DNA from 2 places in the Pseudomonas sp. 300 genome. Region 1 is predicted to be linked to the other one. Evidence: predicted binding sites of a transcription regulator. Region 1 holds the regulator's gene; the other holds the start of a gene.

Region 1 (4,721 bases):
AGTCCACCAATCGCCAGTTGTTTGCCGGCCTGCCACTCACCGCCGCCGAACCGCTGATCGAACCGACTTACACTGAACCCCGTCGTGCAGCGCCGGCGCCCGCGCCAGCCTCCGGCGGTGTCGATCCGCGGGCGTTCGATTCGATGCGTTTCGAACTCAACAGCCTGCGCGAACTGATGGAAGTACAACTCGGCTCCTTGGCCTGGAACCAGCTGCAAGGCAGCCGTCCGGCCCAGGCCAACCTTTGGCGTCGCCTGCAGCGCATCGGTTTGTCCGGCCCGTTGTCCCGCGATCTGCTGGAAATGATTACCGGCATCGAAGAGCCCCGTCAGGCCTGGCGCATGTTGCTGGCGCACCTGGCGCGGATGATCGCCACGCCGGAAGTCGAGCCACTGGAAGAGGGCGGCGTGATTGCCATGGTCGGCCCTGCGGGCATGGGCAAGACCACCACGCTGGCCAAGCTTGCGGCCCGTTACGTGCTCAAGTACGGCGCTCAGAACATCGCGCTGGTGAGCATGGACAGCTACCGTATCGGTGCTCAGGAACAACTCAAGACGCTCGGTCGGATCCTCAATGTGTCGGTCACCCACGTCGATCCGGGCCAGTCCCTGGTGCAGGCGCTGGATCCGTTGCTGCGCAAGCGCGTGGTGCTGATCGATACCGCGGGCCTTCAGGCCAGCGATCCGGCATTGCGCATGCAGCTCGAAAGTCTGGCCGGCCGTGGCATCAAATCAAAAAATTATCTGGTTCTGGCAACCACCAGCCAGAAACAGGTTCTAACCGCCGCGTATCACAGTTACAAGCGCTGCGGGCTCGCTGGCTGCATCCTGACTAAACTGGATGAAACGGCAAGCCTGGGTGAGGTGTTGAGCCTGGCAATCAGTCATGAATTGCCGGTGGCTTACCTGACCGATGGACCGCGTATTCCGGATGATTTGCATCTGCCGCGTCGTCATCAGTTGGTCAGCCGCGCCGTCAGCGTGCAAATGCAGGAAGAACCCAGCGAAGAAGCCATGGCTGACATGTTCGCTGATATTTACCACAGCCCGACCAAGCAGGTTGGCTGAGGTATTAATGAACAGTTTTTGTACCTACATCGATGGTCTGCCATGCATTGTTCAGTTGATGAACGCGCAGCCAGTAATGTGGCCTCCGTCTATGCAAGACAAGGTAAAGAAATAACATGGGCAGCATGCATCCCGTACAGGTGATCGCGGTGACCGGCGGCAAAGGTGGCGTCGGGAAGACTAACGTGTCAGTGAACTTGTCCCTGGCTCTAGCTGAGCTCGGCCGGCGCGTGATGCTGCTGGACGCCGATCTGGGGCTGGCGAACGTTGACGTCCTGCTGGGACTGACACCCAAACGTACCCTGGCCGACGTCATTGAAGGCCGCTGTGAGCTGCGCGACGTGTTGTTGCAAGGCCCCGGCGGAATCCGCATCGTCCCGGCCGCGTCCGGCACTCAAAGCATGGTGCATCTGAGCCCGGCTCAGCATGCCGGTCTGATCCAGGCCTTCAGCGATATCGGCGACAACCTCGACGTGCTGGTGATCGACACCGCTGCAGGGATTGGTGACTCGGTAGTCAGTTTCGTTCGTGCCGCGCAAGAAGTCTTGCTGGTGGTCTGCGACGAGCCGACCTCGATCACCGACGCCTACGCCCTGATCAAACTGCTCAACCGCGACTACGGCATGAACCGCTTCCGGGTCCTGGCCAACATGGCCCAGAGCCCGCAGGAAGGCCGCAACCTGTTCGCCAAGTTGACCAAGGTCACGGACCGCTTCCTCGACGTCGCCTTACAATACGTCGGTGCGGTGCCGTACGACGAAAGCGTGCGCAAGGCTGTGCAGAAGCAGCGCGCGGTCTATGAAGCCTTTCCGCGCTCCAAGTGTTCCCTGGCTTTCAAGGCCATCGCACAAAAGGTCGATACCTGGCCGCTGCCCGCCAACCCGCGTGGGCACCTGGAGTTTTTCGTCGAGCGCCTCGTGCAACAAACGGCAGGACCCGTGCTATGACCGCCAGCGGTTACAACCTCTACAAGAAGTCGGCACGTGACGCGCAGTACGAGCTGATCGAGCGTTACGCGCCACTGGTCAAACGCATTGCCTACCACTTGCTGGCGCGACTGCCCGCCAGCGTCCAGGTCGAAGACCTGATTCAGGCCGGGATGATCGGCCTGCTTGAAGTGTCCACCAAATACGACGCCAGCAAAGGCGCGAGTTTCGAGACGTACGCGGGCATTCGAATCCGCGGCGCCATGCTTGATGAAGTGCGCAAAGGGGACTGGGCGCCACGTTCGGTCCACCGCAATACCCGCATGGTCAGCGACGCAATTCGCTCGATTGAAGCTAAAACCGGCCGTGACGCTAAAGATCACGAAGTTGCGGCCGAACTCCAATTGAGTCTCGACGATTACTACGGGATTTTGAACGACACCCTGGGCAGCCGGTTATTCAGTTTCGACGATCTGTTGCAGGACGGCGAACACGAAGGGCTGCACGAGGATGGCGCGAGTGCTCATCTCGAGCCGTCACGCGATCTGGAAGATGAACGCTTCCAGGCGGCGCTGGCGGACGCGATTGCCAATTTGCCGGAGCGTGAGCGACTGGTGTTGGCGCTGTACTACGACGAAGAGTTGAATCTCAAGGAAATCGGTGAGGTCCTGGGGGTCAGCGAATCTCGGGTCAGCCAGTTACACAGCCAGTGCGCGGCCCGTTTGCGGGGGCGTTTGGGGGAGTGGCGAGCGCGCTGAAGGCAGTGTGGGGACACTGCGAACGTGGCTGGTGTGGTGTTGAACTGCGCCGGTCTCGATCTGTTGTGCTCCAGACAGTCATTGAGTGCTTTGCCGGATTGATTGAAATGGCGCGTCCAGGTGCTGGGGGCGTTTAAGACTGCTTGGAGGTCGAATTGGACAAGAACATGAAAATCCTCATCGTTGATGACTTCTCAACGATGCGGCGGATCATAAAAAACCTGTTGCGTGACCTTGGGTTCACCAACACGGTCGAGGCCGACGATGGCGTTACTGCCATTCCGGTTCTCAACAGCGGAAGCATCGACTTTCTGGTAACGGACTGGAACATGCCTGGCATGACCGGTATCGATCTGCTGCGTCATGTGCGCGCCGATGAAAAGCTCAAGCACCTGCCGGTGCTGATGGTGACCGCTGAAGCCAAGCGCGAGCAGATCATCGAAGCGGCCCAGGCCGGCGTAAACGGCTATGTGGTCAAACCCTTCACGGCCCAGGCGTTGAAAGACAAAATCGAGAAGATTTTCGAACGCATCGGTTGAGAAACTGCGCCACGGGGGAGCTATGGACCACAAAGAATCTTCACAGGGCGATTTTGAATCGACCCTGAAAAAACACGCGGTCGAACTGGTCGAAAGCCTTGAAAAAGGCAGGTTCGGCGACGCTGTGCAACTGATCCATGAGCTCAACCAGACCCGTGACCGCGGCCTGTATCAGGAAGTGGGCAAGCTCACCCGCGAGCTGCACAGCGCGATCGTCAATTTCCAGATTGACCCGCACATGCCGCAAGCCGAGGAAGTGTCCCAGATCACAGATGCCACCGAGCGTCTGGGTTACGTTGTCAAGCTGACAGAGGCCGCAGCCAACCGCACCATGGATCTGGTCGAAAACTCCACGCCGTTGGTCAACAGCCTGAGCGATGAAGCCCAGGCGCTGAGCACGGACTGGGGGCGGTTCATGCGTCGCGAAGTCGGGGCTGAGGAGTTTCGTGAACTGGCACGGCGTGTCGACGGTTTCCTGACACGCAGCAGCGTGGATAACCGTGCAGTGTCGAGCAACCTTAACGACATTCTGCTCGCTCAGGATTACCAGGACCTCACCGGTCAAGTGATCAAGCGTGTGACCCAACTGGTCACTGAAGTTGAAAGCAACCTGCTCAAGCTCGTGCTTATGGCCAGTCAGGTGGACCGCTTTGCGGGCATCGAACATGACCGTGAAGCGATGCTTGCAGAAAAAGATCCGCAAAAACATCTCTCTCAGGGTGAAGGTCCGCAGATTCATGCCGATAAAAGAGAAGACGTTGTGTCCGGTCAGGACGATGTGGACGACTTGCTATCCAGCCTAGGGTTTTAGAATTTTAGGCATTTTAGGTTTTTAGACCTGTAGGAGCACACCCTTAATGAGCTTCGGCGCCGATGAAGAGATCCTTCAGGATTTCCTGGTTGAGGCCGGCGAGATTCTAGAGCAACTGTCCGAACAGCTGGTCGAGCTTGAAAGCCGACCGGATGATGCGGACTTGCTCAATGCAATTTTTCGCGGTTTTCACACTGTAAAAGGGGGCGCCGGCTTCCTCCAGCTCAACGAGCTGGTGGAGTGCTGTCACATCGCCGAGAACGTGTTCGACATCCTGCGCAAGGGTGAGCGTCGCGTCGACTCGGAACTGATGGACGTGGTTCTCGAAGCGCTGGACGCGGTGAACAGCATGTTTACCGAAGTCCGCGAGCGCAGCCCGATAACGGCTGCCACACCTGAATTGCTGGCGGCCCTGGCCCGTCTGGCCGAGCCGCAAACCGCCGAGCAAGCCGCACCGGTGGCTGAAGTGGTGGAAGAATCGGTTGCCGAAGCCGAATCAGGCGACATCACCGATAACGAATTTGAACAACTGCTGGACTCGCTGAACGCCGTCAAGGCGCAGGCTGAGGCCCCGGCGGCGGCTCCGCAGCCGGCCGGCGATGCCGCGACCAGCGACGAAA
Region 2 (4,721 bases), 740 kb from region 1:
CGTAGGCAAGCAAGCCCCTGACTTCACCGTACCGGCCGTACTCGGCAATGGCGAAATCGTCGACAGCTTCACCCTGTCGTCGGCCATCAAAGGCAAATACGGCCTGGTGTTCTTCTACCCACTGGACTTCACTTTCGTTTGCCCATCCGAGCTGATCGCTCTGGACAACCGCATGTCCGACTTCAAGGCCCGCAATGTTGAAGTGATCGCTGTTTCGATCGACTCGCACTTCACCCACAACGCGTGGCGCAACACCCCGGTCAACAATGGTGGCATCGGCGAAGTTCGCTACACCATGGCGGCCGACCTGAAGCACGAAATCGCCAAGGCTTACGACGTTGAATCCGAAGGCGGCGTGGCTTTCCGTGGCGCGTTCCTGATCGACGACAAAGGCGTTGTCCGTTCGCAGATCATCAACGACCTGCCGCTGGGCCGTAACATCGAAGAGCTGATCCGTCTGGTCGACGCTCTGCAATTCCACGAAGAGCACGGCGAAGTTTGCCCTGCCAACTGGAAGAAAGGCGACAAAGGCATGACCGCTTCGACCGAAGGCGTCGCGGCTTACCTGACCGAGAATGCTGCTGCCCTGTAAGGCGCATTCGAGGCATAAAAAAACCGGCCGTTGAGGCCGGTTTTTTTATGGGCGGGATTTGTAGGAGAGAGCTTGCTCGCGAGGGTCGTCAACGATAACGCTGGCGGCCTGACACACCGGGGTGCGCTCAGGCTCATCGCGAGCAGGCTCGCTCCTACAGGAATCATTCAGTCGTTGTAGTCTTCCCAGCCGCCCATTTGTTTCCAGCGATTGACGATGCCGCAGAACAGCTCGGCCGTCTTCTCGGTGTCATAGCGAGCCGAGTGAGCCTCGCGACCGTCGAAGTCGATGTCGGCTGCCTGGCAGGCTTTCGCCAGGACCGTCTGACCGTAGGCCAGACCGGCCAGGGTTGCCGTGTCGAAGCTGGAGAACGGATGAAACGGGTTGCGCTTCATGTCCAGGCGCGCAACCGCTGCGTTCAGGAAGCCCAGATCGAAACTGCTGTTGTGCCCGACCAGGATCGCCCGCTTGCAGCCGTTGGCTTTCAATGCCTTGCGGATGCCACGGAAGATATCGGTCAGCGCCGCTTCTTCACTCACCGCCATGCGCAGCGGGTGATCGAGTTTGATCCCGGTGAACTCCAGCGCGGCTGCTTCGATGTTGGCGCCTTCAAAAGGCTCGACGCGGAAGAAGTAGGTGTGATCAGGGTATACAAAACCCTTCTCGTCCATGGCGATGGTGGTAGCGGCTATTTCCAGCAAGGCGTCAGTGGCAGAGTTGAAACCACCGGTTTCAACGTCGACAACGACTGGCAGGTAACCACGGAATCGAGCTGCCATCGGGTGGCGTGGACCACCTCCGCCGCCTTGACCGTCCTGTTCGTCGTCGAAATGGTCTTCACTCACGCGTGTTCCTCCAGCAGGCGCCAGCGCAGTTTTTCACCGGCGCGCAGCGGGATAACGGTCAGCTCGCCAAATGGCAGGCTGGTTGGGGCGGTCCACTCGTCGCGGACCAGGGTAATGCGATCGGTGTTCACCGGCAGGCCATAGAAGCGCGGACCGTTGAGGCTGGCGAAGGCTTCGAGCTTGTCCAGCGCGTTACGTTGTTCGAACGCTTCGGCGTACATCTCGATCGCCGCATAAGCGGTGTAGCAACCGGCACAGCCGCATGCGGCTTCCTTGGCATGCTGGGCGTGCGGCGCCGAGTCGGTGCCGAGGAAGAACTTTTCGCTGCCGCTGGTGGCGGCGTCGAGCAGGGCTTCCTGGTGGGTATTGCGCTTGAGGATCGGCAGGCAGTAGAAGTGCGGCCGAATCCCGCCCACCAGCATGTGGTTGCGGTTGTACAGCAAGTGATGTGCGGTGATGGTTGCGCCGACGTTGGCCGGAGCCGCGTTGACGAACTGCACGGCGTCTGCGGTGGTGATGTGTTCGAACACCACTTTGAGCGTCGGGAAACGCTCGACTACGCGACGCATGTGCTCATCGATGAAGATTTTTTCGCGGTCGAACACATCGACATCGCCACGGGTGACTTCACCGTGAATCAACAAAGGCATTCCGACTTCGGCCATGGCCTCGATCGCCGGGAAAATCTTGTCGATGCTGGTGACGCCAGAATCCGAGTTGGTGGTTGCACCAGCCGGGTACAACTTGGCGGCGTGCACAAAACCGCTGGCCTTGGCTTCACGAATTTCTTCGGGCTGGGTGCGGTCGGTGAGGTAAAGCACCATCAACGGTTCGAAACGGCTGCCGGCCGGACGTGCAGCGAGAATCCGCTGGCGATAGCCGTCGGCTTCAGCGGCGTTGCGCACCGGAGGTACCAGGTTGGGCATGATGATGGCGCGACCAAAGGTGCGCGCGACATCCGCAACGGTATTGGTCAACACGGCACCATCGCGAAGATGAATATGCCAGTCGTCGGGACGCAGCAGGGTCAGGCGGTCGGACATGAGGGGATTCCAGGCGGGTCAAACTGAGGGGAATGCTACCGGAAAAGACTCTCTCAGGCACTCGCTATCAAGTTTTGCAGGAAGCTTCCGATATCCAACAGGTATGCCGTAAACATGTGTGTGTCGGTCTTTTTGTTGTAGAAGCCAGTGGAGCCTCCCGTGCGCCAGCGTTATTTAGCCTTGCTCAGCGTGTTTGCCAGCCTTCCCGCGATGGCGCTCACTTTCCAGACCCGTCTGGAGAGCATCGAGTGGACGGTCGAAGGGGACAAGTTCGAGTGCCGCCTGATTCAACCGATCACCGATTTCGGTTCGGGTGAGTTCGTGCGCCGCGCCGGCGAGCAGGCGACGTTTCGTCTGAAAGCCTACAACTCGATGGTTGGCGGCGGCTCGGCGACCTTATTGGCGGCCGCTGCACCCTGGCAGCCGGGGCGTGGCGACATCAACCTGGGTTCCGTGCGGATCGGCAGCGGCAACGTTCTGTTCAACAGCTCACAAGTTCAGGCCGGACGCCTGATCAGTGGTCTGATGGATGGGCGCAGCCCGGTTGTCCGACATTCTTCGGGCGATGGCCGGGTCTCGGAAGTGCGGCTGTTGCCGGTCAAGTTCAGCAAGGCGTTCAACGATTATCAGGGCTGCGTGGCGAAACTGCTGCCGAAGAATTTCGAGCAGGTTAAACAGACGCAGATCGGCTTTCCCGGTGACGGCCTGGATCTCGACGCGCAGGCCAAGTCTCAGTTGCAGGTGATGCTGGAGTTCATGAAGGCCGATCCGACGGTCAATCACATCGAGCTCGACGGCCACTCCGACAACAGCGGCAATCGCCTGACCAATCGTGACCTGTCACGACGTCGAGCCCTGGCGGTCATGGAGTTCTTCAAGGCCAACGGTGTGCAGGAGTCGCAGATTACCGTGCGCTTTCACGGCGAGCGTTATCCGTTGGCACCCAACACCAATGCGGCCAATCGGGCGAAGAACCGTCGGGTCAATGTGCACCTCGCACGGGTCGCGCCCACCGAGCAACCGGCGCCCCAATCAACAGCATCGGCGAGCGCGGCGAAGACTTCCTGACCCGTCGGTCATCGTCGCGCGCTCGACATAATCTGTCGCTTCGTCGTCATAAGCTGTCGCGCCTCTGTAAATTATTCTGCATGACCGGTAGACTTGACGGCTTTCCGTAGAACCCCGTGGAGTGATGGCATGGCGGACGTAAACAAGGTCGTTCTGGCGTATTCCGGCGGCCTGGACACTTCGGTGATCCTCAAGTGGCTGCAGGATACTTATAACTGTGAAGTGGTGACCTTCACCGCTGACCTGGGGCAGGGCGAAGAGGTCGAGCCGGCCCGCGCCAAGGCTCAGGCCATGGGCGTAAAAGAAATCTACATCGACGATCTGCGCGAAGAAGTCGTGCGTGACTTCGTGTTCCCGATGTTCCGCGCCAACACCGTTTACGAAGGCGAGTACCTGTTGGGTACTTCCATCGCTCGTCCGTTGATCGCCAAACGCCTGATCGAAATCGCCAACGAAACCGGCGCTGACGCCATTTCCCACGGCGCCACCGGCAAGGGCAACGACCAGGTTCGTTTCGAACTGGGTGCGTACGCCTTGAAGCCAGGTGTGAAAGTGATCGCTCCGTGGCGCGAATGGGACCTGCTCTCCCGTGAAAAGCTGATGGATTACGCTGAAAAGCACAACATCCCGATCGAGCGTCACGGCAAGAAAAAATCCCCGTACTCGATGGATGCCAACCTGCTGCACATCTCCTATGAAGGCGGCGTGCTGGAAGACACCTGGACCGAGCACGAAGAAGACATGTGGAAGTGGACCGTCTCCCCGGAGAAGGCTCCAGACAAGGCCCAGTACCTGGAACTGACCTACCGTAACGGCGACATCGTTGCACTGGATGGCGTCGAAATGACTCCGGCCACTGTGCTGGCGACCCTGAACCGTATCGGTGGCGAGCACGGTATCGGCCGTCTCGACATCGTCGAGAACCGTTACGTGGGCATGAAGTCCCGTGGCTGCTACGAAACCCCTGGCGGCACCATCATGCTGCGCGCCCACCGTGCAATCGAATCGATCACGCTGGACCGTGAAGTGGCTCACCTCAAAGACGAGCTGATGCCTAAATACGCCAGTCTGATCTACACCGGTTACTGGTGGAGCCCTGAGCGTCTGATGCTGCAACAGATGATCGATGCGTCCCAGGCTCACGTGAATGGCGTTGTGCGCCTGAAGCTGTAC

Evidence for each region. Region 1 encodes FliA, which starts transcription of late flagellar genes. Its sites were predicted from a motif close to CTAAAGTTTNNNNNNNNNNNGCCGNTAA; they were not measured.
Region 2: Q7W83_RS22505 (flagellar protein MotY) is a predicted target of FliA. The motif match lies at 2,547-2,574, and genes of this name have one in related genera.

What each region holds. Positions count from the first base shown of each region.
Region 1 is NZ_JAVLRV010000002.1:2,743,048-2,747,768, reverse strand. It holds gene flhF (flagellar biosynthesis protein FlhF) at 1-1,067, shown strand, start outside; gene fleN (flagellar synthesis regulator FleN) at 1,184-2,014, shown strand; gene fliA (RNA polymerase sigma factor FliA) at 2,011-2,751, shown strand; gene Q7W83_RS18920 (chemotaxis response regulator CheY) at 2,919-3,290, shown strand; gene Q7W83_RS18915 (protein phosphatase CheZ) at 3,313-4,101, shown strand; gene Q7W83_RS18910 (chemotaxis protein CheA) at 4,148-4,721, shown strand, end outside.
Region 2 is NZ_JAVLRV010000002.1:3,485,198-3,489,918, reverse strand. It holds gene Q7W83_RS22520 (peroxiredoxin) at 1-592, shown strand, start outside; gene rnt (ribonuclease T) at 760-1,437, opposite strand; gene pyrC (dihydroorotase) at 1,434-2,480, opposite strand; gene Q7W83_RS22505 (flagellar protein MotY) at 2,640-3,548, shown strand; gene Q7W83_RS22500 (argininosuccinate synthase) at 3,678-4,721, shown strand, end outside.